4 regions of the Sporosarcina sp. SAFN-015 genome follow, and region 1 is predicted to be linked to each of the others. Evidence: a T-box and tRNA genes for the amino acid it is inferred to sense, from the RefSeq annotation. Region 1 holds a T-box; the other regions hold tRNA genes.

Region 1 (7,664 bases):
CTGCCCTTCCCATGAATTGAATTTAGCGGGCGGAACATCCATCTTTTGATACGGTTCTCCCCAACCTTCTCCCGCAATAACAGTTCCTTCGTACGTGCCGAAACCGATGGCAAACGTGTCCTCCCTGCCATATTTCTCACGGATGAGCTGTCCGACGTTGATCATTTTATGGTCGGCCATCGACGTTTCCGATGCATCGCCGACATGGGTGTTATGCTCCCAAATGATGATTTTTGCATCAGCCCCATGATAGTTCAAAATTTCACTGACCGCCTCGACCATATGCATGTCGCGAATATTCCAGGAGATGGCGTCGTCCTGCATCATCGCCCGGTAATAGGACTCGGCGTTTTTCGCAACTAATGCATTCATCGTCATATTCAAGTCCTTCTCCTGCTCATTCGAATAAAGATCTACATGACTTCGGATAGTCGTTAGTAATCTGGATACCTCACTTATACATTCATCCGTGAAATGGGCAGTCGACATCGCATAATGCTCCGGCATCCGGTTATACGGCTCGAAACAGGAGAATGCCTTTTTCGCCAACTCCAAGTCCGCCTTAAACTGCGGATTCTCCTGAAGAAACCGCAGTAGCTCATCAATCGATTCATAGAGGCTATACATATCGATGCCGTAAAATCCTGTTTGATCCGCCGCGTCCTTTCCGTCATTGTCATGTTTTAACCATTCAACAAGTTCCGCTACTTCCTCATTCGCCCACATCCACGTCGGCCAGCGGTTGAAAGATTCTACCAATACCTGCCGAGCGGATTTTCCTTCCTTGTCGAAACCTTTCACATAGCGATTGACCGCCTGCGCGGATGGCCAATCGCCCTCTACCGCAATGATTGTAAACCCTTTTTCCTGAATTAGCCGTTTCGATAATGCCGCGCGAACTTTGTAAAACTCTGAAGTTCCATGCGTCGCCTCACCTAGCAGGACAATTCGCGCATCACCAATTGCGTCCAAAATAGAATCAAATGCTTTATCGTTTAACGGGAAAGCGTTCTCTTGAATAGCAGAAACCAGCCTTTTCGACAAATCAATCCCTCCTCTGTTGATAGCATACCCATGGGCAGCGGATGGAAACCGGGGGAGGGGGACTTGAAGTGATTTTCGAAGGGGGGGGGGAAAACGTTATCACCGACTTGTGATAGGTTATCACCGACTCTCGGGCTGTTATCACCGACTCTAAAGTGTTTATCACCGACTTGGCGCACATTACCACCGATTCGCACAAATTTATCACCGAATCACTATAATTCGATGACTCTCAGAATGAACTTACCCATGCCAAAAATGTTTATCACCACATAGACATACGTTATCACTGCTTAGAAGGGGTTTATCACAGCTCAGACGAGATTTAACTCCGTTCATAAAAACAACCGCCCACATACGACGGTTGCTCTACTCTTATTGATCCGCAACTTCCAACACGCCTTCTCCGTCGTCCGGCAGAACTGTGAATACCCACTTCTTTTCATTTTCATCAAAGATAACTTCATCAATGAGGACAAAGCCATTGGACAATCTTTCACCCGCCATATCCAATGCTTTCGCAACGGCCTGCGACTCAGAAAGCACGGCGCCGACCGGCTTATAGTCTGGCATGATTTCCACAAATTTCGCACTACCCTGCCCAGGATACGATTCTAAAATCATCCCTGTAGCTTCCACTTCCACACGCTGGCCCACTTTCAACTTGTCAGCTTCGGCGAACTTGTAAAACACAGCGCTCTCAGTTCCGCCTCCCACAAAAATTCTTCCGTCACCTGCAGCCAATATGAATCCGCCTTCCGTCGCCGGGGTATTCGTGTACGTTTGTTCAGGAACAATGACGGTTGATTCCCCCGGCTCCGCGACCATCCTTCCCTCTTGCGTAAAATTGATCGTATGGCCGGCGAATAGCTCCCGCAGCTCCTCTTGTTGCTTCGGCTTGAGATAATCATGGGTAATTTCAATTGTGCCGGTAATGACATCGACGTACAGGCCGAATGATCCTCGTTGCGATCCCATTCCTTTCAATGCCTCCGCAACTTCATCCTGCAATTCATTCAGCTCCTTTTCCGTATGAGGGCTGCGGAAAATATAGATCGGTTCCGCTAGTATTTCGCCCGCATCCACTTTCGGTTGCAGCAAATCTAGTAATTGCTGCACGCGTTCATCGGGCTCTTTCAGGCCGATCCACACGCCGGATTGCGCAGCGCCCTTCGTCTGGTTTTCAATGAAGATGACCCCCTCACTATGAATCCCACCTTCACCATAAACTTTCTCAACCGCTTGGATTGCAGCAGGTGCCTCAATTCCTTTGACTGCCAAGTCCTCTGCCAATTCTTTTGTTGGCACCTCATACTCAGGGGGCGTTTCTATAGTGGCAGATTTGTCTCGCTTAGGCGTCTCTTGAGCGGTTTTCTTTAATTCCGCAATGATTTCTCGCCCACTCACCGTCTTCAACGTTTTCCATTCAACACTATCTTCAACCGCGACATTTTTCGGCGATGCATCCGTTCCGCATCCACCTAACAATAAAGCAGCACCTAATAAGATTGATATTCTATAATTCATGTCAAAACCTCCCATCAACGGATTAGACGGACGATTCGTACAAAAGTTTCGTGACGCCCATTGACACGTCACCACCGATTTGGTACATTCAACTACAATATCAATGATGAAGAGAGTAATGGATTATCACTTCTGTAGCGAGCCGGGGGTTGGTGGGAGCCTGGCGGAGTGGATTCGTGAAGCGCACTTCGGAGATGCTTTTCTGAATGAAGTAGGAGAAGCCGGTGTCTCGCCGTTAGGAGAAAGGGGCCTCTATCCATAATTCTAGGGGCAATTTGAGTGGTACCGCGGAACAAGCTTTCGTCTCATTTATTGAGATTGAAGGCTTTTTATTTTTCCTAAAAAGGGGTTCGTGTAAATGAAAAAGGGTATTTTACAAGTTTTACAGACAGTTAGCCCGATCCAGTTGGAGGAGCATATGCTGGAGCGGCCAGCAAATTCGAAGCTAGGCGATTTTGCATTGCCTTGTTTTCCGTTCGCGAAAATTTTACGGAAATCTCCCGTCTCGATCGCGGAGGAAATCGCAAGTTCATTAACACATCCATCTATTCGAAAAGTGGAAGCTGTCAATGGGTATGTGAACATTTTCCTGAACCGCCATGCGATTACCGATGATCTTCTGCATATAGTTTTAGACAAATCCGCTGCTTACGGTTCATCTACTGAAGGAAACGGCGGTGTCGTGACGATCGACCTTTCGTCACCAAACATTGCAAAGCCGTTTTCCATGGGCCACCTCCGATCTACGGTCATCGGAAATTCGATCGCTTTATTGCTAGAAAAAAGTGGCTATCAACCGGTGAAAATCAATTACATCGGTGATTGGGGCACGCAATTCGGGAAGTTGCTCACTGCGTACCGGAAATGGGGCAACGAAGAGGATGTTCGTAAAGAGCCAATCAAGACATTGCTGAAACTGTACATCCGTTTCCACGAAGAAGCGGAGACGGACCCTTCCTTGAACGACGAAGGACGTGCCGCATTTAAAGCGTTGGAAGACGGCGACGCCGACGCTCTCGCTCTGTGGGAATGGTTCAAAACCGAGTCATTGAATGAATTTCAGCGGATTTATGATCTGCTTGGCGTCTCCTTCGATTCTTATAATGGCGAGGCGTATTACAATGACAAGATGGAACCTGTCGTCGAAGAACTCGAAGACAAAGGCCTATTGGTCGAATCGGACGGAGCCATGGTCGTGGAGCTAGAAGAAGGCATGCCTCCGTGTTTGATTAAAAAATCAGATGGAGCGACGTTATACGCAACACGTGATTTGGCTGCTGCCATTGATCGAAAAAACAAATATGATTTCGTCAAATCCATTTACGTCGTCGGGAATGAACAAAGCCTCCACTTCACGCAAATCAAAAATGTGCTTAGCAAAATGGGGCATGACTGGGCTAACGACATCACACACGTTCCATTCGGACTCATCTTGCAAGGCGGCAAGAAAATGTCGACGCGTAAAGGAAAGATTGTCTTGCTTGAGGAAGTACTGAAGGAAGCGATCGAACTTGCACAAAAAAATATCGAGGAGAAGAACCCTGCATTGGCCAATAAATCCGAAGTGGCTGAAGCAGTCGGTGTAGGCGCAATCCTCTTCAGTGACTTGAAGCAGCATCGGAAGCATGACATCGAATTTGATCTTGAAACGATGCTCCAGACAGAGGGCGAAACTGGGCCATACGTCCAATATGCGCATGCGCGGGCGAACTCCATCTTGCGCAAAGCGGGAGCACCCAACACGTTCGCGATTAGCGAAGTAAACGACCACGAATGGGATATCGTCAAGCTGCTTAGCCGATTCCCGCAAGAGGTTAAGCGAGCAAACGACGATCTGGACCCTTCCGTAATCGCAAAATATGCGGTCGACCTCGCCCAAGCGTTCAACTCGTTTTACGGCAATGTGCAAGTGTTGTCCGACTCTGCAAACAAGGCGTATCGGACTGCGCTAACGGAATGCGTCATCATCGTGTTGAAGGAATCCTTGCGATTGCTCGGCATGAAGGCACCCGAGGAAATGTGAATTAGATATAAAAAAGCAATCGTTCCACCACTGGCGGACGATTGCTTTTTCTTATGCTAATTTAAACTTCTCTACAATTTCCTGCAATTCAGAAGCGATATTCTTCATGCGGGTTGTCGATTCTGCAACGCGCTCCAATTCGGCTTGCTGGGCAATCGATGAGGCGCTGACTTGTTCTGCTGAAGCAGCGGTCTCCTCTGAAACGGCAGACACACTTTGGATGGACAGAATGACTTGATCTTTATGCGTAAGCATTTCAGTCAACTCGGCTGTCAATTCCATAATCGTTTGGCTCATCTGTTCAGTCAATTCCGCGTTTTGTTTAAAGGACGATTCCGTATTTGTTACAGATTCATTTTGTCCTTCCATCATTTGAAGATTAGAGTCAATGACAGACACGGTTTGTCGTGTTTCTTCGATTATCTCGTGAACAGTTTGCTGAATAATCTCTGTTTCCTTCCTTGATTGTTCAGCAAGTTTTCGCACTTCTTCTGCAACGACAGCAAATCCTTTGCCATGTTCTCCGGCACGGGCCGCTTCGATGCTGGCGTTCAATGCAAGGAGATTAGTTTGTGCAGTGATATCTTGGATAGAAGCAATCACATTGTTGATTGCGGTAATTTTATTCGAAAGTGCGTCTATTTGCTGCTGGACTTTCGTATTCATTTCATTTGCAGAAGCATTATGCTCCCGTAATTTTCCGACCTGTACCATACCTATATCTGTTGATTCAACAGTCTTCTTGGATAGCATAAGCATCCCGTCTGCAAGCTTGGATAGCGCATTAATCTGCTCTGCCAACTCGGCCATACGATTGCTAGTCACTTCGGTATCTTCGGATTGGTTTGATGCTCCGGTCGCAATTTCATTCGTCGCCAATGAAACTTCCTCGCTGGATGCCACAATTTCTTCAAAAGCGTGGTGAACATGCGCAGTGGAATCACTTAACTCATTTGACGAAGAAAGGACCGCGCCAATTGCTTCGTTTGTCTGTCGCAGCATATTATTATAAGCGCTCGCAACAGCACCGATTTCGTCATTATGGATGTATTTATCGTCTACATATTGTGTAATGTCGCCAGTTGCAGCCGTTTCGATGGACCTTTGCAAGTACGAAAGCGGCTTTAATTGTTTATAGATGAACCACGCAGTCACTCCTGCCATTATAATTACCATGACAATGGCTGCAATGACCGTGACGATTAATATAGAGTTGAAAGTCGATAGGATGTTCGATTGCGGCAACACAGTTTGCACAGACCAGACATCATCTATGTTATCCAGCATAATTGGCGCGAATGTATTAAACGACTTCTCATTCAGACTCTTAGAATCCACATACAATGTTCCAATCTCTCCACGATCCAGTTGCTCCTTCATGTTGTCCCAATCAATTGAGTCTTTCATATTCGTTCCAATCATTTCTTCTTTCAAGCTGTTCGCCGTCAAGTTGCCAGCTTCAGTTATGATAGAGGCATACCCACCGTCCGGTTGAATCGATGTCACCAAATCATTCAGGAAGTCAATGGTTAAGTCTGCTCCCAATACACCTATCAACTCACCAGATTCGGTTACAATCGGCACAGACATAGTCGTCATTAACACCAATTCGCTACCCGAATCAAAGACGTGAGGTTCTGCCAGGACAGCTCGTCCTTCATTTTTAGGTATCGAATACCAATTTTCAACTCCAGCATTATCGTATCCAACAAGACCTCTCAAATCGATATTGTTGTCTTCTTTGAATAGGTAAGGAATAAACCTTTTAGTCGAATCAACCAGTTTATTATCCACCTGATCGTCTAGCGGAATTGAACCACTTTCGAACACAGCAGCCAAACCGATTGCGTCGGCATTATCTTTCAAATTCCTTTCCATAACACTGACAATTTCCTCAGTTGTAAGATTCCCTTGTGCATGCAACGTCTCAAACATACGCTTTGTCGTATGTAGCATTTCGTCCGTTTTGCCAAACCTGGAACTGATCAATTGGGCATTGTACTTTGTACTTTCTACCGTATACTTTTCAGCTTCTGCAACGGTTTTCCCATATAAAATTGTACTTGTTATCAATGTATAGGCAATAAATAAAAGCAAAAACAATCCGATAATTAAACCGGATAACTTCCAAGCAATACTTTTCTGTTTCTTCAACCTCAAATACCTCCATTAGTACTAGATTAATAGAATTATAGCAGACCAAAACACACAAATAAAGAACAGTCGTAAAGTCCCATATTTCAAAAAACATAATAAAAAAAGAATGGTTCGCCAATTCCAGCGAGACCATCCTTTATCTATAATGATAATATTAATCTTCCCTCCAACAGTCGGCACCTTTCAAACTAGAATCCGCTTTAAACACAGGATTCTTCCCTTGTTTCCGTTGCTTCGTATAATCATCCAAAACGCGGAAAGCAACTTTTCCAAGAGCTAGGATGACGAGGAGGTTTATGATCGCCATTAAGCCCATGAATAAGTCCGCCATGCTCCAGACGATATCCACTTTTGCCATTGCACCGAACATGACCATGACGAGAACCAAAATGCGGTAAAGCATCATCCAAGACTTATGCGCGTTAATGAATTCGATATTCGTTTCACCGTAGTAGTAATTTCCAACAATCGAGCTGAACGCGAAGAACAAGATTGCAATTGCGACAAAATAAGGCGCCCAAGAACCGACGTGAACAGCCATCGAACTTTGTGTCAGCAAAATGCCGCTCTCTTCCCCTTTATCATATAGCCCAGCAAGGATAATGATGAAAGCCGTCGCAGAACAAATGATGATCGTATCGAAAAATACACCAAGACTTTGAACAAGCCCTTGTTTCGCCGGATGCGAAGAAGTCGCCGTCGCTGCAGCGTTCGGCACACTCCCCATACCCGCCTCGTTTGAGAATAAACCACGTCTAATCCCTTGCATCATGGCAGCACCAATACCGCCGCCAGCCATTTCTTTAATACCAAAAGCATGCTCAAAAATAAGGGCAATCATTGCAGGAACTTCCGTAATGTTAATGGCAACAACGTAAAGCGCTATAAGCAAATAGAATACCGCCATGATCGG
Region 2 (7,664 bases), on a different contig from region 1:
TTAGAGCATCGTCTCTCATTTGTGCGCGCAATGCAGCTTCATCTTGACCTGAGAACTGGAAGTACAAGTCAAGGTTCATGCCTTGCATTTGTAGACGTTGTCCAAACTCATCCATCATACGGTCCACTTCGGAATCGATCATTACTTCTGGGATATCAATTTCAGCATTTCTTGCTGCAGCTTCTACAAGATCGTCACGCATTGCTGTTTCAGATGCGCCTTTTTTATCTTGTTCAGTCTGTTCTTTCATTTTTGTGCGAAGTTCTTCAAGGCTTTCGACGCTTTCATCGATTTCCTTTGCAAGCTCATCATCAAGCTCTGGAACTTCCTTCGATTTGATTTCATGTACTTTCACTTTAAATACTGCAGGTTTTCCAGCCAATTCTGTTGCATGGTACTCTTCAGGGAAATTGACTTCAACGTCTTTTTCTTCGCCTTGTTTCATACCGACGACTTGCTCTTCGAAACCTGGAATGAATGAACCAGAACCGATTTCAAGATCGTATCCTTCAGCTTTACCGCCTTCGAACGCTTCGCCATCAACGAATCCTTCGAAGTCGAGGTTAACAGTATCGCCGTTTTCAACAGCGCCGTCTTCCTTTACAACCATTTCAGCTAATGCTGTTTGGCGATCTTTTAATTGCTGTTCGATTTCTTCGTCTGTCACTTCAGTTTCCTGACGTGTCACTTCAAGACCTTTATAGTCGCCAAGTTTCACTTCTGGCTTCAATGTAACATGCGCTTTGAAGACTAAAGCTTTGCCTTTTTCCATTTCATCGATTTCGATTTCAGGTTGAGCGATCGGCTCTACGTCAGCTTCGTCAAGAGCGTTGGAATACGCTTCTGGAAGGATGATATCTAGAGCATCGTTATAAAGTGCTTCTACGCCATACATTCTTTCGAACATTTTGCGTGGCATTTTCCCTTTACGGAAGCCAGGCGCTTGAACTTTCTTTACAACTTTCTTGAATGCTTCGTCAAGTGCTGCGTCTACTGTTTCAGCAGGAACTTCAACTGTAAGCGTCCCTTTATTTCCTTCTTCTTTTTCCCATTTAACAGACATGTTAATACCTCCGAATCATAATGACCAATATATTTTCTCACGTTTATACGCTATTTACAACCCTTACAGTATATCATAGACTTTCGATCTTTCAACAGATTTAATGCATATCACCTATCTGTCTGTTCATCGACAGATTTGATCAATGAATTCAATTCCGTGTTAGTAACCGGCTCACCAGTGAACATGCTTTCTATGTATTCTGTATATGCATCAGCAACTTCAAAAGTCGTAAATCCATCCCAACAAAAAGGATAGGCAATAATTCCATAACGCAGACTAGCGTCAATCGCCATTTGCATCCGAGATGGGTCCTTTTCAAATAGCTCTCCTATCTGATTCACTACATTAATGGAACGTTCATCTTGACTCGGAAGTTCGAGATCTGCAGGGATGACATTTTTTGAATATCCAAATTTCTGGACGGTCACTTCTTTTTCATATCCTGAATCACGTAGAAGAACGAGTGCATATGTTTTGACGATCGGATGCAAGCTTTCCGTTTCGACAATTTGTGCGAGGAGTTTTTTGATAGTCTGATCTAACTCGCTATTTTCAAAAACAGCAAGCATTTTCTGCTGTGTTTCAGTTGTTTCTTGCACGAATTCATCCAAGGTGAACAAGTCATGTTTCTGGGGTTCACTTACCTCACGAATATATCTATAAGAAAGTCTTTTATTTAGATCCCGTAAATAGTTGAACTTCTTCAACGTGTCTGGTGGGACGATTCCTTCATCTAGAAGAGTTTCGATTGTCATTTCGACTTCTTCATAATCTTGAAGTTGAATGCTGATCGCCAAATATAACTCCATGGCATCAAGATAATCCGTAGTTCCGCTATGTAGTAGTTTTGTTGCCACTTCTTTCGCCAATGGGAAGTTTTTTGTTTCGTACAATGAAACTGCGTATGGCGCTAATAATCGGGTATTGTCCGGGTCAAAATGGTACGCCTGTCCGAACGCTTCAACAGCTTCCGCGTAGTCGGTATCTTCAACTGCATCCAACCCTTTTTCGATCAGCCGTTCCAAGGCACCAGGAAACACGACGATGTTATCCTTTTTAATGAGCCTTCCATATCTATGTCTCACTGGATTCACCTTCTTTCATCCATTCACTATAACATATAGCATTTTCCAACCGGAAATGAATTATTCACTTCAGTTTATATAAGTATGTATTAAAAAGTTGACAACAAAGTCGTTCATACAACTTTTTTGTCAACTCATTTTTAATTAGAGTACGTTCTATATGTGTTCCGACCGTTTTCTTTTGCTTTATACAATGCCCTGTCTGCATTTCGAATTAATTCATCGATTGAAACGCCGTCTTTTGGGTATGCAGCGATGCCGATACTTGAAGTCGTCGTAAATGAGTGTTCTCCGATTTGCCATAGTTCCTGCAAACTATCTAAAATACGTGCTCCAATCGTTATCGCTTCATTTTCATCGGTATTAGGAAGAAGGATTAGAAATTCATCTCCGCCTTGACGGGCAAATACATCACTTTCACGAAGTGATAGCTTAACTTTTTTAGAAAACTGTTTCAACAACTTGTCACCTATTGAATGGCCAAGATGATCATTCACCCATTTAAATTCATCAATATCCATATATAACAAGGCGCATGTTTCTTTATTCCGTTTAGCTTCTTTCAATGTTTGGCGCATGATTTCTTGGAATAGTCTCCGATTTGGCAATCCCGTCAATTCGTCGTGGAATGCCATTTGCATTAACTTCTCACGCATTATCCTTTTTTCTTCGATGACGCGGGAGACTACCAGTACAAATCCCTCACCCTTTTCTTCATCTACAAAATAAGATCCTTTCGCCTCAAGCCATATCCATTCTTTCGTTTTATGTTCATACCTAAACTCCATATCAGCAGAGCCCTTTGAACGGAATATAGATAAGAACAACTTTTTGACCTCTGGTAAATCTTCTGGATGGATAATATTGAAGGCATTTTTCCGCTCATAGTATTCCAATGGAAATCCTAAAACCCGGGTAGTGGAAGGCGATGCATAGATGATGACTCCGTTTGCATCTAAAATTGTAACTAGATCCGTCATGTTTTCGGCAATTAAGCGATATTTTTCTTCACTGCGTATTAATGCTTCTTCGTATCTTTTTCTTTCCGAAATATCACGTGAAATGCCAGAAAATGCGATAACTCTTCCTTGGTCATCATGAAGGGGAGAAAGTGTAATACTGACGGGTATTAATGTGCCATCCTTTTTATAACAATCCACTTCCAACCCTTTAATGCTTAAACCTTTCAAGACAAGGGCACGATCTCTTTTTACTTGTCCCATCCGTTCGGGTGGGATTGTCGGCATCGGTTTCCCTACTATTTCTTCCTCTTTCCATCCATACATTTCCTCAAAGGCTTTGTTAACCTGCAAGACATTGCCATCAAGGTCGATAATATCCATTGCTTCTGCGGAAGACTCATAAAAGAAACCTAATTGCTGTGTTGTTTTTTGCAATGCATCTTTCGTTTCCACGAGTTCGGTAAAATCATTAACTAAAATCATTACATTTTTCGGTTGCCGCGCATTCGTAAACAAAGGTATATTTTTAACTTGCAAATGAAGTTGCTTCCCCTTTTTGTCGTGAGCATTTACAGTATAAGAGCAATATTCTCCATTCAATGTTTTCGAAAAAAAGAGAGCTGCTTCACCCAAGAATTCCGGGTCAATAATATTTCGTAAGTTGATGTTCTTCCATTCAGAAGATGAATAGCCAAACAAGTCCGTAGCTGCAGCATTCACATAAAACATTTTTCCTTTTTCACCTATTAGAAATATAGGATCTGGACTATGATTTAACATGAATTCATACATATCATTCGGAATTCCTCTTATAAAACTTTCCATTTGTATTACTCCTTCTATTAATGACTACGTACAATGGCTCGTAAATAGGCTATGTTTGATTACAAATAACAGGCAGGGACGGGTTATACACCACCTCCCTGCCTTTATTTTCGACAAATTAACATGTTACTTTACGGTAATTTAGTAATTCCTTATATTTCTACCCATCTTTCGTCTTCAATCAACCTTTATTTTATAGATATTTATTAATCAGCACTCAACAAACTAAAGATGGTCTATAACACCTCAATACGAGATTGTTCCATAATTAGTTTTCCTCAATAGGTTGTAGTTTCTCTTCTATTTCTCTACGACGCGATTCTAAAAACGGCGGTAGATCTAATTTCTCACCTAACGTTTCGATATCTCCGTCAATTGTAAATCCCGGTCCATCTGTTGCAATTTCAAATAAAATGCCGTTCGACTCGCGGAAATATAAGCTTTTAAAATAGAAACGATCCACGACGCCGGATGAATGGAAGCCTCGAGCGCGGACTTGCTCATCCCAGTGTGCGAGTTCTTCTTCGTCTTTAACTCGGATCGCTAAATGATGAATGCTTCCACGTCCCGGCTTTTCGGCTGGACCATCTAAATATTTCACAACGATTTCGCCGAACACTTCACCTTTCACCGATTGGAATATCATCTCTTCTTCCGTACGTGACACTTCAGTATAACCAAATACTTCAGTTAGCGTTCGAGCTAATTTATCGAGCTTACGGACGGTTATTTCTACTGAACCCATTCCTTGAATTTGATGCTCTACTGGTACAATCGACTTTTCCCAAGTTTTCCAGTGCTCGACTTTTCCCCCTTTGGATACGAGAAGTACCATACGCAAGCCTTCGGAATCCTCAAAAGGCAAAGCAGGACGGTTTGCGTATGTTGTAATTTCATCATGCGAAACGCCGAACTTCTCAAAACGGGATTTCCAATAAGTTAAGCTATCCTCCGAAGGGACAAGCAACCCAATTCGCGTAATGGCATTTGTCCCTCGATGGGTGCGCCCGACGACCGGGATTTCAAAAAATGATAATTCTGTGCCTGGGCTCCCTGTTTTATCTCCGTAAAATAAGTGATACATTGACGGCTCATCTTGATTGACGGTCATTTTCACACGACGTAAACCAAGAATGTCTTTATAAAAGTGATTGTTTTGGCTAGCGTTTTTCGTAATCATCGAAATATGATGATGTCCTGGAATTGTATACATAAGTTTTCTCCTCCTATATTGTCGTTTGATTAGTCAAGTTGTTTGGGAAATAAATTACCTGTGTGCGTTTCTTCACTTTACATCTCAAATGATAACAGCACAAGAAAAATACCTTGATTTCAAACTAAATTCATCGTTGAACAACGAACGCCTGTATTGTGAACTGAATCCAAATGGCAGACACTTTTAAAAGAGTGACCCCAATTAGGGTTCACTACATATTCCACATTTGTATCGCTTTAAAGTGTTTCTATAAAAAATAAGAAACGTCCGCAAACACTGTTAAAACAGAGTTTGCGGACGTTTCTTATTTCTAATTGCGTTCGATTTAACTTAATACGTCCCAGGAGGGATTCGAACCCCCGACCCACAGCTTAGAAGGCTGTTGCTCTATCCAACTGAGCTACTGAGACATGTTGTTTGGCAACTGTTGATTGCCTAACGACAAGTTTTATTATAGGCAGGCTCGCTGGAAAAGTCAACGCTAATTTGCGATATTTTTCATTTCAACTGTAATTACTGTTTCCATATCCATGTTTTTGAAGGAAATCCAGAAGCCATTGTTCCATTCAATCTCTGCAAAAGTTGGTTGTTTACCCGCTCTTGGGAGCAATGTGCTTCCTGGATTAACAAATAATATTCCTTCACTTAACTCGGCGCCATACGAATGTGAATGGCCAAAAAGAACAATATCTACCCCTAGCTCCTGAGCTTCATAATACAAAGGCAGCATTGTCCGTTTGCAATCATGCTTATGCCCATGGACCATCCAAATTTTCTTGTCACCGACTTCAACTACAATTGAATCCGGAAAACGATGATCTCTGTCACAGTTTCCTTTTACGATATGCAGGTTTTGCAAAATCGGATCATCCCATGATAGTTCACTGTCTCCACAATGAAAAATAGCATCCGCACGCAACGCGGAAACGGCCTTCACCGTTTCCTTATCGCCATGCGAATCGCTCAAGACGACGATTTTCATTGGTTTTCCCCTAACGAATCTAGCAGCTCCGGCAAACGCTCCTTCAACTGTCTAAGGGCTGCACCACGATGTGAAATTTGGCCTTTTTCCTCCGGAGACAATTCTGCCATCGCCTGTCCCTTCTCAGGAGAATAAAATATCGGGTCATAGCCGAAACCGTTCGTTCCTCTTCTCTCCTCAAGAATCATTCCTTCACAGCTACCCGAAAATGTTACAGTTTCCACACTAGGTCCTGCAACGGCAAGGACACAACGGAAACGAGCCGTACGCTCTTCCTCTGGCACTCCCAGAAGCTCGGACAGCACTTTATCGATATTAGCCTCATCATTCTTTGGCTCGCCCGCGTAACGCGCAGAATAGACGCCCGGAGCTCCATGAAGACTATCGATTTCCAACCCACTATCATCAGCAATGACCATAATACCTAACAGCTTCGAAACCGTTTCAGCCTTTAAAATCGCATTTTCCTCAAATGTAACGCCAGTCTCTTCTACATCAATGTCTTGATCAAGATCATTCAATGTTTGCACTTCGAAACCGAAAGGACCAAAAAGTGTTTCAAAATCTTTTGCTTTCCCTTTATTGTTCGTTGCAATCAATATTTTCTTCATTGTTCTTCGCCATCCTTTCCGCCAATAAGCGTACCGATTTCTCCAAGTGCCTCCTTCTGAACACAGATCAATCGTTGGATACCTGTTTCTGCGAGCTCGACTAGATCATTCATTTCCTGCCGTGTGAATGTCGCTTCTTCACCAGTCCCTTGTAATTCAACAAATTCTCCAGCGCCTGTCATAACGACGTTCATATCGACAGCAGCTGCCGAGTCCTCAGGATAATCAAGATCTAAAATCAAGACGCCTTCTTCCGTCTTCCCTACACTGATCGCGGCTAAATAGTCTTTGATAGGAAATTGGCTTAGCCCCTTTTCTTTCGTTAATTTAGAGACAGCAATGCCCATGGCAACAAACGCACCCGTAATGGATGCTGTCCTTGTCCCGCCATCTGCTTGGATCACATCACAGTCAATCCATATCGTCCGTTCTCCTAGCGCTCCCAGATCGATCACTGCACGCATAGCACGTCCAATCAAGCGCTGAATTTCCATTGTCCTTCCGCCTACTTTTCCGCGTGAGGATTCCCGTTGAGTCCGCTGGCCGGTAGCACGAGGGAGCATCGAGTACTCCGCGGTCACCCAACCTTGTCCACTTCCTCTTAAAAACGGTGGAACTCTTTCCTCAATGGATGCCGTGCAAATCACCTTCGTATTCCCTACAGAAATTAAAACCGAGCCTTCCGGATGGATTAAATAATCCGTCTCAATTGATACTGGCCTTCCCATATCTGCAGTTCTTCCATCATGCCTCATATTGGATACCCTCCACAAATCAAATTCGTCATCCATCTTACCATATTCATTTTCACGATAGCAAAACCCTGAAGCCTAATTTAAGCTTCAGGGTTCTGTAGAACAATATGTCTGACATCAGGATTTTCAATACCGAGCCAATCGATCGCAATTGATTCGAAC
Region 3 (7,664 bases), on a different contig from region 1:
TACACTTTCGTTGCGAGGGATCTCATTGGAACTCCTTATGAATCAAACAGAGAAGGCCTGCTCGAATGGCATCCTGTAGAAAGTTTACACACACTTCCGATGGCGGAAGGAGACCGGAAAAATTTGTTATTTGCAGCCTCCCAAACAGGCGTGCAATATGGTACATTTTATTATACAGAAGAGTTTGAACTGTTGGATGAACACATACAAAAATCAATGGAAGGTGACCTGGATTAATGGAGAATGAATTACCGAACAGCGATGTTGAATTAGTTATCATTACTGGTATGTCAGGTGCGGGAAAAACAGTTGCCATGCAAAGTTTCGAAGACCTGGGGTTCTATTGTATCGATAATTTGCCTCCTGAACTGCTCGTTACTTTTCTCGATTTGATGATGAAGTCGGAAAATAAGATGAGACGGATTGCTGCTGTCATGGATACGAGGGGCGGCGACCTGTTCGACGCCTTGATCGGGGCGTTGGATAACTTGCTGCAAATGGACGGCGTATCGACGAAGTTGCTTTTCTTGGATGCGGATGATGAGACGCTCGTCAGACGGTACAAGGAAACGAGAAGGTCACACCCACTTGCGGTAGGCGGGCTGCCATTGACAGGCATCCGAAAAGAAAGAAACCTCTTAACTGAATTGAGAGGCCGGGCCCGTTCCATTTATAATACATCCGAATTGAAGCCGAGGGAATTAAGAGAAAAGATCATGTCGACATTTTCCTCCGCCGGGGATACTTCGTTCACCCTCAATTTCATCTCTTTCGGTTTCAAGCATGGCATGCCAATAGACGCAGATGTCGTCTTTGATGTCCGTTTTTTACCAAACCCCTATTACATCGAAGATTTGAAACCACTAACCGGGTTAGAGAAAGAAGTTTATGAGTATGTGTTAAAATGGAATGATACACAAGTTTTGATTGAAAAGTTGACAGACCTGTTCAAATTCATCATTCCTCAATATAAAAACGAAGGCAAATCGCAAGTCGTCATCGCGTTTGGTTGCACAGGCGGACAACATCGTTCGGTGTCGTTAGCAGAATACTTCGGAAATCGTTTCAAAGAGGAATATAAGACGTTAATTACCCATCGGGATGTAGAGAAGAGAAAGGGTTGACACTATGCTGCAATCCGGAAAATTGAAGAAAATAGTCGTCTTTGGAGGCGGGACCGGATTGTCCACGTTACTGCGGGGATTGAAAGCCTATCCAGTCGATCTGACCGCGATTGTAACGGTCGCGGATGACGGAGGAAGCTCGGGACGACTGCTGGATCAATACAATATCCCGCCACCAGGGGATATCCGTCAAGTGATGGCAGCGCTTTCAGATGTAGAGCCGTTAATTGAGAAAATGTTCCAATACCGTTTTTCCAACTCGGACGATTTGAAAGGGCACTCACTCGGCAACCTCATGCTAGCTGCATTGACTGATATAACAGGCGATTTTGCCCGTGCTGTCGAAAAGATGGGCAGAGTGTTGAATATTAAAGGGAAAGTATTGCCTGCCGCAAACCAAAAGATCACCTTGCATGCTGAGCTCGATGATGGCACAATTGTAACCGGTGAATCTAAAATTCCGGTGTATGGGCGCAAAATTCGAAAAGTCTATGTATCTCCGCAAGAAGTGGAGCCTTTGCCTGAAACGGTAGAGGTTATCAATGAAGCGGACTTGATCATTTTTGGGCCTGGCAGCTTATATACGAGCATTTTGCCGACGATACTTGTAAGGGATATTCGTGATGCTGTTCTAGCGTGCCGTGCAAAAAAAGTATATATTAATAACTTGACGACGCAGGAAGGCGAAACGTATCAGTACACTGCATCTGAGCATGTGAAAGCGTTATATGATCATGCCGGCAGTCAATTCATTGACACGGTTCTGTTGAACAAAACGGATTTTCGAACTTTATTAAACGGGGAAGAGCCGTCCGATGTTCAGCTCCCTGTAGAAAATGATATTGATGCTTTGCAAATGCTAGTCCCTACTATCGTATTAGGGGACTTTTCGACGGTTTCAGACGGAAGAATTATCCATGATGCTGAAAAAGTCGCATCGTGGATTATGGGTTATATGGAAGGTACGATCGTAAGCGAGGAGACCTGATCATCGCCGAGAGAGAGGGGGAAAATCATGTCTTTTGCATCTGAAGTGAAGAAGGAACTGACACAAATCGAATCCAAGGAATGCTGTGTGAAAGCGGAAATTGCCGCCTTTATTAGGATGAACGGTGCTCTATCGTTTTCCAATAAACAATTGAGCTTGGACGTGCAAACAGAAAACGCGGCAATCGCAAGGAGACTTTATTCAAACATCAAGCGGCTATATCCTTATAAAGTCGAATTGCTCGTTCGTAAAAAAATGCGCCTGAAGAAGAACAACGTCTACATATGCCGAATTCGGGAAGGTGCCAAGCAATTATTAGAGGACCTTTATATACTGACAGGAACCTTTCAATTTAAAAATGAAATTGTAGAGCAATTGGTTAAAAAGAAATGTTGCCAGAAGTCCTATTTGCGTGGTGCATTCCTCGCAGGAGGTTCTGTCAACAATCCCGAAACGTCTTCCTATCATTTGGAGATTTTCTCTTTTTACAAAGAGCATAGCGAAGCGTTAGTGGATCTGATGAATAAATACCAACTGAATGCGAAATCGATTGAACGGAAAAAAGGTTATATCGCCTATTTGAAAGAGGCGGAGAAGATTTCAGACTTTCTTGGTATCATTGGAGCACACGTATCGTTGATGAAATTTGAGGACGTCCGGATTCTAAGGGATATGCGGAATAGCGTCAATCGCCTTGTCAATTGTGAAACCGCTAACTTGAATAAAACAATCGGAGCGGCACAACGGCAAGTTGAAAATATAAAATTCATCCAGAGCACGATTGGATTGGATCAATTACCTGACCGTTTGCAGGAAATCGCTCAATTGCGCATCGATAACCAGGACGTCACTTTGAAAGAGCTCGGTGAAATGGTGAGCGGCGGTACGGTTAGTAAATCGGGCGTGAATCATCGCCTTCGTAAAATTGAAGAAATCGCGGAAAGCCTCCGCAGTGGAGGAATTGTTAGCCGATAAAATAGACGAGTCAGAGAGGAGTCAATGGAATATGGCAGAAAGAACGGTTGAAGTAAAGATGAAGACCGGATTACAAGCACGACAAGCTGCACTTTTCGTACAGGAAGCAAATCGATTCACGGCGGACGTATTCTTGAAAAGAGATGAACGTCAAGTGAACGCGAAAAGTATTATGGGTGTAATGAGCTTGGCAATCGCAAGAGGTGCTGAAGTGACATTGATCGCTGAAGGCGTCGACGAGGAGCAAGCAATCGAAAAGCTATCTGCGCTTGTGGAGAACGAAAATTAATATAAAAAACAGCCGTTTCACTATGAAAATAGGAAACGGCTGAAAAATAAAAAAGCCGTAAACATGTTTTCATGTTTACAGGCTTCTTTAAAAACTTTATACGCCCTCGGCAGGAGTCGAACCCACATTTCAAGAACCGGAATCTTGCGTGCTATCCATTGCACCACGAGGGCAATTTCTTGCTACTATCAGTAACAGACAAGATTAATTATACAAAGAAAGTGGTATGATTGCAATACCTAAATTAAAAGCGTTATATTTGACCTTTATTGACCATAATATGTATGATAGATGTACAGTTGAAACAACTGGTTTCAGCAGAACGATAATCCTGACCCATCATAAGGAGGAAATAACATGAATTTAATACCTACAGTTATTGAGCAAACGAATCGGGGAGAGCGCGCTTATGATATTTACTCCCGTTTATTGAAAGACCGGATCATTATGCTAGGCAGCGCAATCGACGACAATGTAGCAAACTCGATTGTTGCGCAATTGCTTTTCCTAGAAGCGGAAGATCCAGAAAAGGACGTATCGATCTACATCAATAGCCCGGGTGGCAGCATCACTGCAGGTATGGCGATTTACGATACGATGCAATTCATCAAACCGGACATCCAAACAATCTGTATCGGTATGGCTGCATCGATGGGATCTTTCCTATTGACAGCAGGTACAAAAGGGAAACGTTATGCGCTTCCTAATGCAGAAGTAATGATCCACCAACCACTTGGAGGAGCGCAAGGGCAAGCGACTGAAATCGAAATCGCAGCTAAACGCATTCTCTTCCTACGTGAAAAATTGAACACGATCCTTTCCGAGCGCACAGGCCAGCCTGTCGAAGTAATCGCGAAAGATACAGATCGCGATAATTTCATGACAGCAGAACGCGCGAAGGAATATGGTTTGATCGACCACATCATCACTCGCAGCGACATGAAAGAATTGGAATCGAAAAAATAATACTGAACTACTGCCGACTCTGATTATGGAGTCGGTTTTTTTTTGTGTGCATTTGTCGGGGGCTCAACAAAAGTGCTTCCGCGTCCAAAACGAGTGTCTCCGCGTCCAAAGCGAGTGTCTCCGCGTCCAAAGCGAGTGTCTCCGCGTCCAAAGCGCGTGCCTCCGCGTCCAAAGCGAGTGTCTCCGCTTCCAAAACGAGTGCCTCCGCGTCCAAAGCGCGTGCCTCCGCGTCCAAAGCGAGTGTCTCCGCTTCCAAAACGAGTGTCTCCGCGTCCAAAACGAGTGTCTCCGCGTCCAAAGCGAGTGCCTCCGCGTCCAAAACGAGTGTCTCCGCGTCCAAAGCGCGTGTCTCCGCGTCCAAAGCGAGTGTCTCCGCGTCCAAAACGAGTGCCTCCCCGTCCAAAGCGCGTGCCTCCGCGTCCAAAACGAGTGTCTCCGCGTCCAAAACGAGTGTCTCCGCGTCCAAAGCGCGTGCCTCCGCGTCCAAAGTGAGTGTCTCCGCGTCCAAAGCGAGTGTCTCCTCGTCCAAAACGAGTGCATCCGCGTCCAAAGCAAGTGTCTCCGCGTCCAAAGCGAGTGCCTCCGCGTCCAAAGCGAGTGTCTCCACGTCCAAAGCGCGTAGCTCCGCGTCCAAAGCGAGTGCCTCTGCGTCCTAACTAGATTTATTTCCGCTAGGTTTGAAACCTTTTCGGACTACATACGATAAATAATGTATACTTGCTCAATTGTTTGGAAAGCGGTACTGGTTGGGTATTGCAAATATATCGAATGGAGTGTGAAAAGATGAAAAAGATATTAGGGCCAATAGCAATAATTGTTGTCATTCTTGTAATTCTTGGCGTCATACTCGTGCCGAGCTATAACAAATTTGTCAATTTAGAAGAGAATGTCGATCAGTCGTATGCACAAGTTGAAAACCAGCTGCAGCGCCGACTTGATTTGATTCCAAACTTGGTGAGCACGGTTAAAGGATACGCGAGTCACGAGAAAGAAGTGATTGCTGAAATATCCGATGCACGCGCAAAGCTTGCAGGAGCGAGTGGGCCTGAGGAGCAGGCGGCTGCTGATACGGAGCTTTCGAACGCACTTGGCCGATTGCTCGTTGTCGTGGAAAATTACCCTGACCTTAAAGCGAATCAGAACTTTACACAATTGATGGATGAGCTTGCCGGAACGGAAAACCGAATTGGCGTTGCAAGGATGGATTATAACAACGTCGTAGCGGATTATAACCGGCAAACAAAGCGTTTTCCAGGTAAACTCGTAGCTTCCATTTTTGGATTCGACGAGAAGGAATATTTCAAAGCGGATACAGCTGCGAATGAAGCGCCTAAAGTCGATTTCGGAGATGACAGCAAGTGATCCGTAGGGCATTCCAATGCATGATTATTATATGTCTTAGCATCATGATCATGCCGGCAATGGCGTTGGCAGCTGACGTCCCGCCATGGAATACACAGGATTACTTTATACAGGACCATGCGAATATTTTGTCGGCGGAACAGAAAGCCGAGCTGAATCGATTAGGTGAACAGTTGAATAACGCGACTGGTGCAGAGCTTGCGGTATTGACGTTGCCGAGTATAGGTGATGAACCGGTAGAAACATTTGCTGTAAAAGCGCTCAGGGAATATCAGCTTGGCAAAAAGGATAAGAACAACGGTGCATTACTTGTCGTGACAACTATTCCAAATTCGGCTGGTGACAGGCATTTCGAAATGTCGACCGGGTATGGCTTGGAAGGCGCTTTGCCGGATGGGAAAGTAACTAGGATTATGGATGAAGTGGCGGTTCCGTATTTGCAAAATGAACAGCCAGATCTAGCTATAATGGAAGCATACAAATCGTATTATAACGAAATTGCTGCTGATTATGGATGGAATGGGGAAGTCGCGGAAGTGAACACACTCGCTGGCCAAGGCGGTTCAGGAATTGGCATCCCATCACCAATCATTATCTTAATCATCATATATCTGCTATTCCGCTATATGGGTGGCGGCCGCGGAGGTGGCGGCGGTCCAGGCGGCCGAAGAAGAGGAAGAAGTGGTCCGATTTTCTTCCCTGGCTCCTTTGGAGGCGGAGGAGGCTTCGGTGGTGGAGGCTTCGGCGGAGGTGGCGGAGGCGGCTTCTCCGGTGGCGGCGGATCTGGCGGCGGAGGCGGAGGAGGGCGAAGTTGGTAAACTCCCGAGTCTCGACAACATAAATAAACGGCATTCTGCAAAACTTTTTGCGGAATGCCTTTTTTCATTTATACTAAAAGAAAACGCTAATCGAGGTGTCCAGTTATGCATGTCCAGTTCTACACAAAAAAAGGCTGTCATTTATGCGACGAGGCGGAATCGATGATGAAACTCGTTCAGGAGGATTTTCCGTTAACATGGTCGACGATTGACATTGAAACGGATGACGAAAGCCATGAAAAATATATGCTGATGATTCCAGTCGTAGAGAAGGATGGCGAAGTCCTACTATACGGTTCCATCAGTTATGTTGACTTGGTTGACTTATTCTAAAATGTGTCAAAAAGTTTGAACTTATTGACAGTAAGGTATATACTAATAATAAGAAATATATTTTTTTGCACTAGGTGGGACAAATAAAATATAGGTGGGCTGAAATTGTCCTATCGTTGAAAGAGGGGCTTTCCTATGATCCCGAAAATTATAGAGGCACAACGAAAGCTTGTGCCAGAAATGATGGAGTTATTACATCAGCGGTACAAAGTTTTGAAATTCATTGAAGTGGCAGGTCCGATTGGAAGAAGACCGCTTGGCCAGATGGCGGATATTTCGGAACGGGAATGTCGAAACCTGATGGAGATGTTGCGGTCGGAAGGACTGATCCGAGTAGCAAAAGAGGGAGCCACGATTACGCAAGAAGGGGCAGCCGTCCTCGACACGCTTGGGTCAACAATAGAAGAATGGACCGGACATGGATTGATTGAAAAAAAATTGGGCGATTTATTAGGTATTGAAGGTGTACAAATTGTTCCTGGAGACTGTGATGAAAATCCAGCTGTGAAGAGTTTGATTGGCAAAGAAGCTGCTGAGGAATTCATGAGTCGGATAAGCGACAGTCAAATTATTGCTGTCACGGGAGGCAGCTCGGTAGCCGCAATTCCGCATCATATTCATACGATCGAAAATGCCGACCGTTTACATTTCATTGCCGCAAGGGGAGGGGTCGGCGACGATATTGGATTACAAGCGAATGTCATCGCAGCCTCTTTCGCTGAAGCGAGCGGAGGGACGTACAGCACGTTTTACTACCCCGAATCGCTAAGCGCTGAAGCGCATGAAGTTTTCAAGCGGGAGCCTACCGC
Region 4 (7,664 bases), on a different contig from region 1:
TGTATTAGTAGATGGCGATTACACAGCCACACGCTTGGACTATCCCGATCGCCCGCTTATCTAACAAACGAAAAAGGCTGTTCCCTCTCAATGGGAGCAGCCTTTTTTTATTTTAATAATAGGGAGAAATCAATATGTAAACAAGAACACCTGTAAAGCTGACGTATAGCCAAATCGGCATCGTCCAGCGCACTATTTTGCGATGACGTTCATGCTCCCTGTTCCAAGCCCTAGCAACACTTGTTAAAGCAAGCGGAACGATTGCCGCTGCGAGAATTATATGTGTGATGAGGACAAAATAGTAGATTCCAGCTAAAATGCCGCTGCCGCCATATGGAGTGGACGGGGACAAATAATGAAAAGCTACATAAGTAACAAGGAATAAAGCAGTTGTGCAAAATGCGGCATAGATGAATTTTCGATGGACATTTACATTCTTCTTTTTAATAGCAATGAGTGCAGCTACTAAGAAAAAGAACGTAAAGGTATTGAAAATTGCATTCATCAACGGAAGGATCGTAACATCAAACGCATCAAAATCCTCCACACCCTGCCTACCCGATAATAAGCCAATAATACCAATTAATACGACCGATAAAATGATAATCGCCGGCCGATAATTTCTTTTTTTGAAAGGCTTCCCGCCAATTGAATCTGCGGTTTGATTCATTTAAACATCTCCTTATACAGTACATACTTAATAACCGTAGTGTATCATATTTTACTCCTCCCTTACGCCAGTTCACATTGTTGTCGAAATGAAAAGCAGCCGGGTATAGTTTCCCGACTGCATAGTTGCATTTCTTGTTTTATTCTACAGATCACTTGAATATTGTTCGGTGTAAAAATGCCTTTGTCCGATCCATTTGTGGATTGCTCAATAAATCTACGGGACTTCCTGATTCCACAATCTCACCTCTATCCATGAAAATCGCTTTATTTGCTACATCCTTTGCAAATTCCATTTCATGAGTTACAACAATCATGGTCATATCTTCCTGAGCAAGATCTTTCATGACACGAAGTACTTCTCCCGTCAATTCCGGATCCAAGGCAGATGTAGGTTCATCAAACAAGAGAATTTCAGGTTTTCTCATTAATGCACGGGCTATAGCCACCCTCTGTTTTTGACCGCCGGAAAGCTTGGAAGGCAAAACATCTGCTTTGTCGGAAAGGCCAACTTTCGCTAATAATTCCATACTTAATTCACGGTTTTGCATTGCACTTCCTTGCTTAAGAAGCTTTGGCGCAAGTTCAAGATTTTCAACTACAGTAAGATGCGGGAACAAATTGAAATGCTGAAAAACCATTCCCATATTGGATGTAATCTGTTTCACTTGTTGAGGTTTCGAATAAATTCCATCCTTTACAATATAGTTTCCGTTGACCGACACACTTCCCCCGTCCAATTCTTCTAAATGGACTAGACTCCTGAGCATCGTACTTTTCCCCGATCCAGATGGTCCGATGACTGCGATTACATCATTTTTATTCACTTCAAAACTAATCTGTTTTAGTACTTCAAGGGGACCAAATGATTTTCTTATATTTGTCACTTCAAGAATTGCCATGAATTACACTCCTCTTTATCAATCCTGCATAACTGTATAAAAGTTAATCGAACCTCAACCGTCTTTCCAACCATTTGAAGAACATTGTCAAACATAATGTAATAAGAAGATATATGACGCCTGCCAACAAGAAAGGAGTTATTGTAAAGTCACGGTTGACGGCTGTTTGCGCGAAATGCAGCAATTCAGGCACCGCCACTGCGTAAAGTAGGGCCGTATCCTTCACTAGCGTAACCGACTCATTTGCAACAGAAGGCAATGCAATACGGAACATCTGTGGAAGAACAACTTTTCTCATCGTCTGCCATCGATTCAATCCAAGCACTTGTGCGGCCTCATATTGGCCTTTATCAATAGCGAGCAGACCGCCACGAAAAATCTCTGCGAAGTAGGCCGCATAATTTAAGATGAAACCTAAACATGCTGCGACAAACCGATCAAGTACTAAATATTCTCCGATGACGGGAATAAGCGGCAAGCCGAAAACTATGAATAACAGTTGCAATAAGAGCGGTGTCCCACGCATTAAGTAAATATAAGTATTCGCCAAATAAGCTAACGGCTTAATAGAGCTCCTCGCAATAAGGGTTAACATGAAGCCAAGCGGAATGGATACTATGATGGCAACGATAAATAAAATTATCGTTGCTTGGGCTCCCTCCAGCATCGGTTTCAAGATGGATAAGAAATAATCGATAGACATATGATAACTCCTTCTAAAAAGCAAAACAGGTTTTCTCATCGAAAACCCGGCATGCTCGTTTCATTATTTAAGTACTTTATCTTCCCCGAACCATTTCGTGGAGATTTCTGCCGCACTGCCGTCTTCATTCATTTTATCTAAAGCGCCTTGTAATTTTTTGAGCAATTCCTCATTGCCCTTTTTTACACCGACTCCATATTCCTCAGGCGCTAAAGACTCGTCCAACACTTTAAAAACGCCTTCTTCTTTGGACATATAATAATCGATGACAACTTCGTCAATGACTACTGCGTCGACACGGCCTGATTTTAAGTCTGATAGGGCAAGAACATTGTCCGCATATTCCGAAATCGATTTGATGTCAGATTGAATCGGGTTGTCGCTTAATGCGTCCGCAGCCGAGGAAAGTGCTTGCAACCCAATTTTTTTACCGGATAAATCATTGAGTTTAGCGATGTCGGAATCAGCTAATGTTGCTACTACTTGTGCATTTTTCAAGTACGGCTTTGTAAAAAGCACTTTGCCTTTTCGTTCATCCGTTATCGTATACCCATTCCAAATCAAATCGATTCGTCCACTGCTCAATTCAGTTTCTTTTGTTTTCCAATCGATCGGTTGAAATTTTGCTTCCATCCCCATATGTTCAGCTGCAGCTTTCGCATATTCAATGTCGAATCCAGTGAGTTCGTTGTTCTCATCACGGAAACCCATTGGAGCAAATTTATCGTCCACACCGATGACGAGAACGTTCTTCCCTTCTGAGCCTTCTGTTTTTGACTTACCGCAACCAGTCACGACAAGCAATGCAACTATTGAAATGATCATTAATGTCATATATTTTTTCATTGTTATCTCCCCTTTTCATAGTCTCACTTTAACACTTTAGTCTGTTAACGTATTGATAATATACCACGGTTTCTCTATAAAGAAAACCCCTTTATAAATTTTCGAAATCTTCGTTCACTAACAATTCCACTTAGTATATGATTGGTCAACGTTTTGATTCTGTCGAAAAAGGAAATTGAAGAATATAGGATTACGTAAAGCATACGTAAGAAACATAAAGGAGGATGTTCACATGGAGAAAGAATTTAAAAATGATTTCGTGGAAAATAGCAAGAAAACCGAAGCGTCCCAACAGCAATCTTTAGGAATGAAGGACGATGCTAACTCGGACAAAGAGCCAAATGGAATGGATCCTGAAACCATTTTTGAAAAAGGCTACTCATTTCAGGAAACCCCGAATGAAGCGCTATCCCAGGGGATGAATCGTCTTGGGGATGAACCTAATAGTATCAATCCCGAAAAAAAATGATTCAAATTTAAAAAAGAGGCTGCCCGAATGAATCAGATTCACCTGACATTCGGACAGCCTTCGCTATGTAATGGAACGTCCCAGGCAGGAATCGAACCTGCGACCCACAGCTTAGGAGGCTGTTGCTCTATCCCCTGAGCTACTGAGACAAATTAGAGTACCTTTCTATTATAAAGAGATGATTTGGTAAGAGCAACAGTTTTGCTGCCCTTTTTTAGGATCGGCCGTATGACACCGAAAATAACACGCATAGTAAAGTAAATGTGAAAACAAACTAATAGTAGGTAGGAGGAGTATGCATGGAACGAAGTTCTTCAACGGATAGATTTCAACCTATGACATCTGTGACTAGTGGAAAAGGATTTGAAGTAGCTCCCGACTTATACTGCTATACGGTTCAAATCGTCAATGTCATATTTTTCGGTTTTGCCGGCGAAGGAAATGATTGGGTTTTAATTGACGCAGGTATGCCTACGTCAGGTGAAAAGATTAGAGAAGAAGCCGAAAGGAGATTTGGTAAAGACAATCCGCCAAAAGCGATTATTTTGACACATGCACACTTCGATCATATCGGTGGACTGGTTGATTTATTGGAGGTTTGGGACGTACCCGTATATGCACATGCGTTAGAGCTTCCTTATATTACCGGACAAAAAAATTACCCTGAACCTGACACGACTGTCGAGGGAGGGATGGTTGCCAAATTATCGTTCATGTTTCCTCATGAAAGTACAAATATCGGATCAAAAGCGCATGCACTACCAGACGATCATACGGTGCCATTCATGCCCGGTTGGAAATGGATTCACACACCAGGACATTCCGTTGGCCATATTTCTATGTTCCGTAATGACGATCACGCCATGATTGTTGGTGATGCATTCGTAACAGTCATCCAGGATGAGTTGTATAAAGTGTTTACTCAGGAAAAAGAAATAGGTGGGCCTCCCCGCTATTTGACGCCAGATTGGGATACGGCTGAACAGTCAGTCGGCATATTAGCGGCTTTGAGACCGAAAATTGCTATTACAGGCCATGGAGTTCCGGTTGAAGGGCAATGGCTAGATGAAAACTTAAATAAGCTTGTTTCTAATTTCCAATCGATTGCTGTTCCCGATTACGGCAAATTCGTAGATGATTCAAAATAAATTCAACTTCGGTAGACTTATCCCTGTCATTCCTACATCGCTGTCATATTGTCATGTTTTCCGGGTAAGCTAAATAATAATGATCCGGAGGAGGTATGATCGATGGACAGGGTTGAGCGAAACATTACGAAACGAAATGAAATTGAATTGCGGAATCGAAAGTTTGCGAAGAGGTTTCATGAATTTTCCACTCTAGGCGATTATAAGGAAGCGATGGTCAACTCATACAGAAAGACGGAGCAAGAGCAAAAGAATGACGATGAATCAATAAACCCACATTAAAAAGTTCGTCTTAAAGCTATAAACGGCTTTGAGACGAACTTTTTTTCATAATTAAAACAAAGCTGGTGTCGTTAATGCAATAATAATGACTAAAAAGACTACAAGAATGATAATCGGCAATAGTACAACCAATACAGCTTTCCAAATAGCATACTGATGAACTTCAGCAAATGCGGCAACGAGGACTACCAACGACCAAATTCCTCCAACAAAGTTGACAAGTAAAGAGACGATCATCCAAATAAATTGTCCAACCGAGAAATCATAGTCACTAATAAAATTGCCTTGACCCAAAATAAGCAGATCCGGTATCCAAATAACTCCGATAATCACAATAATGATATTAGAAACCGTGTACGCCTTTCGCGATTCCTCAAATGTTCCCGAGCCGCCAAACAGAAGTGATAAAGCATGGTATATTCCCGATACTACATATAGTGCAATTACTCCTATAATTGGTCCGACAATCAATGAAATTAATAGAATAGAGGCGAGATTCCAGGTCTCCCCTAAATCATTGTTCACAGCTTGGTCAAGGAAGTGTATGATTCCAGTAATTGCCGAAATGCCAAGTACGAAACTGCCTGTTTTATAATCCTTCACATATTGGACGGTTTTTCTCGGATGAAGCCATATGGCAGTCCATGGGTTGACTTGTATTCCTTCATGGACTTCATATTCATTATTTTGCAAAGAAAGCTCACTCCCTATTATTCTTTTTCTTCCACTCTTCATACATACGCATGAAAAACGGATTCGTTTCAAGAATAATTGAGAATCGGCATTTACTTATCAAGCCCTTTTCCCATACCTTTCAGAAAATCTAAACCATACTTCACTGCGCGATTGATATGAGGGTCGTTAAGTGCGGTCATCACTTGAAAAATCGACACTTTATCTCCATTTCCTTTATACAATTCAGCCTCTTCGATTCCTTTTGATATGCTGTCCTTCAAACTTTCCGTAACTTCCGGATTTATCGATGTCAATAGACCCGCCGCGTTCATTATATTATTGATGAGATTCGTCATCGGTTCCCGGGACGCTTGTGTTACAGCGATACTTGCAATCTCATCTTTCGCCTTTACCATTGCATTTACAGAATCCAGTACTCCCGCATTGTCCAATTCAGCTGTAATTTCTAAGATTTTTTGCAATGATTGCTGCTGTTCTGTAATGAGGGATTGCAGTTCATCCATTTTCTGTTGCTGCACTTCTGCTGGCGTAAGTTCTTTTAGTTTAATTGAAGTAATTGGCGCTGCCATAGAGCTCACCCTTTCTCCACTTGATCTGTCAGATGCTCGTAACCTGGTCTAGCCCACTTCCGTTCAACTTCTACCCCGTTTTGAGGATGTCGTTTCTTGTTCCGATGGTTGCTTGCCGGTAAAGGATTTTCGCCTTCTTTCCTTAAAACTTCCATACGGACTTTTGCTTGTTTGAATGCAGGTGTGTTCGTTCTTTGATCTACTGCTGTACCCGTCAAAAAGTTAATAGCTGATTCTTTTTCTACAGAGTTCATCGGAAGGAATAACTCATTCCCTTTCACTCTGTCGGTCACTAAAGCCGGCAGTCTGACAGCTCCGTGCGGTGAAACGAGCCTTACTAATGAACCGCTGAGAACGCCTCTCTCTTTTGCAAGCTCTGGCGATACTTCCACGAAAATTTCAGGCACCTTCGATTGAATCCCTGCAGATTTATTCGTCAAGTTCCCTTCATGGAAATGTTCAAGCATCCTGCCATTGTTAATGTGCAAATCGAATTCGTCATCATAGACGACAGGCTCTACCCAATCGGATAAAGCGAATCTTGCTTTTCCATCAGGGAAATTGAAACCATCAACGTATAGCAACGGCGTGCTTTCCCCTTCCAGACTGCCCCAGAAAAAGCTATCCCAGTTTTCCATATTGCTATAATCAGCTTGGCTGAATAATGGTGAAAGACTAGCCATTTCAGCGAAGATTTCGCTAGGATGTTCAAAATTCCAATCCGCTCCTAAACGAGTTGCTATTTCTTGGATGATTTTCCAATCCGCCTTTGCATCCCCTAATTCCGGCAATGCTTTATACAAACGCTGAACTCTTCTTTCCGTATTCGTGAAAGTACCATCCTTTTCTAAGGAAGGCACTGCAGGCAAGATGACATCTGCGTACCTTGCAGTCCTTGAGAAAAATATGTCTTGAACGACTAGGAAATCGAGTTTGGATAAGACGTCATGTACGTGGTTCGCATTGGAATCGACAAGCGCCATATCCTCTCCGACGATATACATTGCTTTCATGATTCCTTCATCGACGGCATGAAGCATTTGAATATTATCAAGTCCCGGTTTATTGCCAATTTCAACACCATATGCCTGTTCGAATTTTTCACGTGCACGATTATCCGTCACGTGCTGATATCCTGGTAGCCAGCCCGGAAGCGTCCCCATATCACAAGCACCCTGTACATTATTATGGCCACGAAGCGGGTATGCACCTGCGCCTGGTCTCCGGTAGTTTCCGGTTGCCAGGAGTAAGTTTGAAATGGCAGCTGACGTATCGGAACCTCCTGTATTTTGCGTTACGCCCATTCCCCATAAGATACACGTTCCATCTGCGTCACGAATCATTTCAGCAGTACGAATGAGATGATCTTTCGGAACACCG

What was found. A T-box is a leader RNA that pairs with one kind of tRNA and senses whether it is charged. The one in region 1 lies ahead of argS (arginine--tRNA ligase), so its partner is inferred to be a tRNA-Arg.
Region 2: it has a tRNA-Arg gene. The T-box ahead of argS (arginine--tRNA ligase) is inferred to sense a tRNA for this amino acid. The anticodon was not compared.
Region 3: it has a tRNA-Arg gene. The T-box ahead of argS (arginine--tRNA ligase) is inferred to sense a tRNA for this amino acid. The anticodon was not compared.
Region 4: it has a tRNA-Arg gene. The T-box ahead of argS (arginine--tRNA ligase) is inferred to sense a tRNA for this amino acid. The anticodon was not compared.

What each region holds. Positions count from the first base shown of each region.
Region 1 covers NZ_JBPFDR010000001.1:452,495-460,158, forward strand. The annotation lists gene ACR65H_RS02055 (erythromycin esterase family protein) at 1-1,044, opposite strand, end outside; gene ACR65H_RS02060 (DUF3221 domain-containing protein) at 1,420-2,571, opposite strand; T-box leader at 2,666-2,882, shown strand; gene argS (arginine--tRNA ligase) at 2,930-4,594, shown strand; gene ACR65H_RS02070 (methyl-accepting chemotaxis protein) at 4,646-6,748, opposite strand; gene ACR65H_RS02075 (alanine/glycine:cation symporter family protein) at 6,906-7,664, opposite strand, start outside.
Region 2 covers NZ_JBPFDR010000010.1:89-7,752, reverse strand. The annotation lists gene tig (trigger factor) at 1-1,063, opposite strand, end outside; gene ACR65H_RS15750 (DUF3196 family protein) at 1,174-2,151, opposite strand; gene ACR65H_RS15745 (sensor domain-containing protein) at 2,292-3,938, opposite strand; gene ACR65H_RS15740 (ring-cleaving dioxygenase) at 4,207-5,151, opposite strand; tRNA gene ACR65H_RS15735 (tRNA-Arg) at 5,491-5,564, opposite strand; gene ACR65H_RS15730 (metallophosphoesterase) at 5,636-6,136, opposite strand; gene ACR65H_RS15725 (XTP/dITP diphosphatase) at 6,133-6,747, opposite strand; gene rph (ribonuclease PH) at 6,744-7,502, opposite strand.
Region 3 covers NZ_JBPFDR010000005.1:179,977-187,640, reverse strand. The annotation lists gene ACR65H_RS11060 (NUDIX domain-containing protein) at 1-237, shown strand, start outside; gene rapZ (RNase adapter RapZ) at 237-1,124, shown strand; gene ACR65H_RS11050 (gluconeogenesis factor YvcK family protein) at 1,129-2,112, shown strand; gene whiA (DNA-binding protein WhiA) at 2,140-3,087, shown strand; gene ACR65H_RS11040 (HPr family phosphocarrier protein) at 3,119-3,376, shown strand; tRNA gene ACR65H_RS11035 (tRNA-Arg) at 3,478-3,549, opposite strand; gene clpP (ATP-dependent Clp endopeptidase proteolytic subunit ClpP) at 3,734-4,342, shown strand; gene ACR65H_RS11025 (coiled-coil domain-containing protein) at 4,350-4,976, opposite strand; gene ACR65H_RS11020 (LemA family protein) at 5,126-5,704, shown strand; gene ACR65H_RS11015 (TPM domain-containing protein) at 5,725-6,522, shown strand; gene ACR65H_RS11010 (glutaredoxin family protein) at 6,628-6,855, shown strand; gene ACR65H_RS11005 (sugar-binding transcriptional regulator) at 6,991-7,664, shown strand, end outside.
Region 4 covers NZ_JBPFDR010000006.1:34,476-42,139, forward strand. The annotation lists gene ACR65H_RS11635 (general stress protein) at 1-64, shown strand, start outside; gene ACR65H_RS11640 (DUF420 domain-containing protein) at 113-670, opposite strand; gene ACR65H_RS11645 (amino acid ABC transporter ATP-binding protein) at 822-1,571, opposite strand; gene ACR65H_RS11650 (amino acid ABC transporter permease) at 1,615-2,274, opposite strand; gene ACR65H_RS11655 (amino acid ABC transporter substrate-binding protein) at 2,338-3,120, opposite strand; gene ACR65H_RS11660 (hypothetical protein) at 3,353-3,589, shown strand; tRNA gene ACR65H_RS11665 (tRNA-Arg) at 3,666-3,738, opposite strand; gene ACR65H_RS11670 (MBL fold metallo-hydrolase) at 3,889-4,737, shown strand; gene ACR65H_RS11675 (hypothetical protein) at 4,840-5,019, shown strand; gene ACR65H_RS11680 (YIP1 family protein) at 5,071-5,712, opposite strand; gene ACR65H_RS11685 (helical membrane plugin domain-containing protein) at 5,805-6,284, opposite strand; gene fdhF (formate dehydrogenase subunit alpha) at 6,290-7,664, opposite strand, start outside.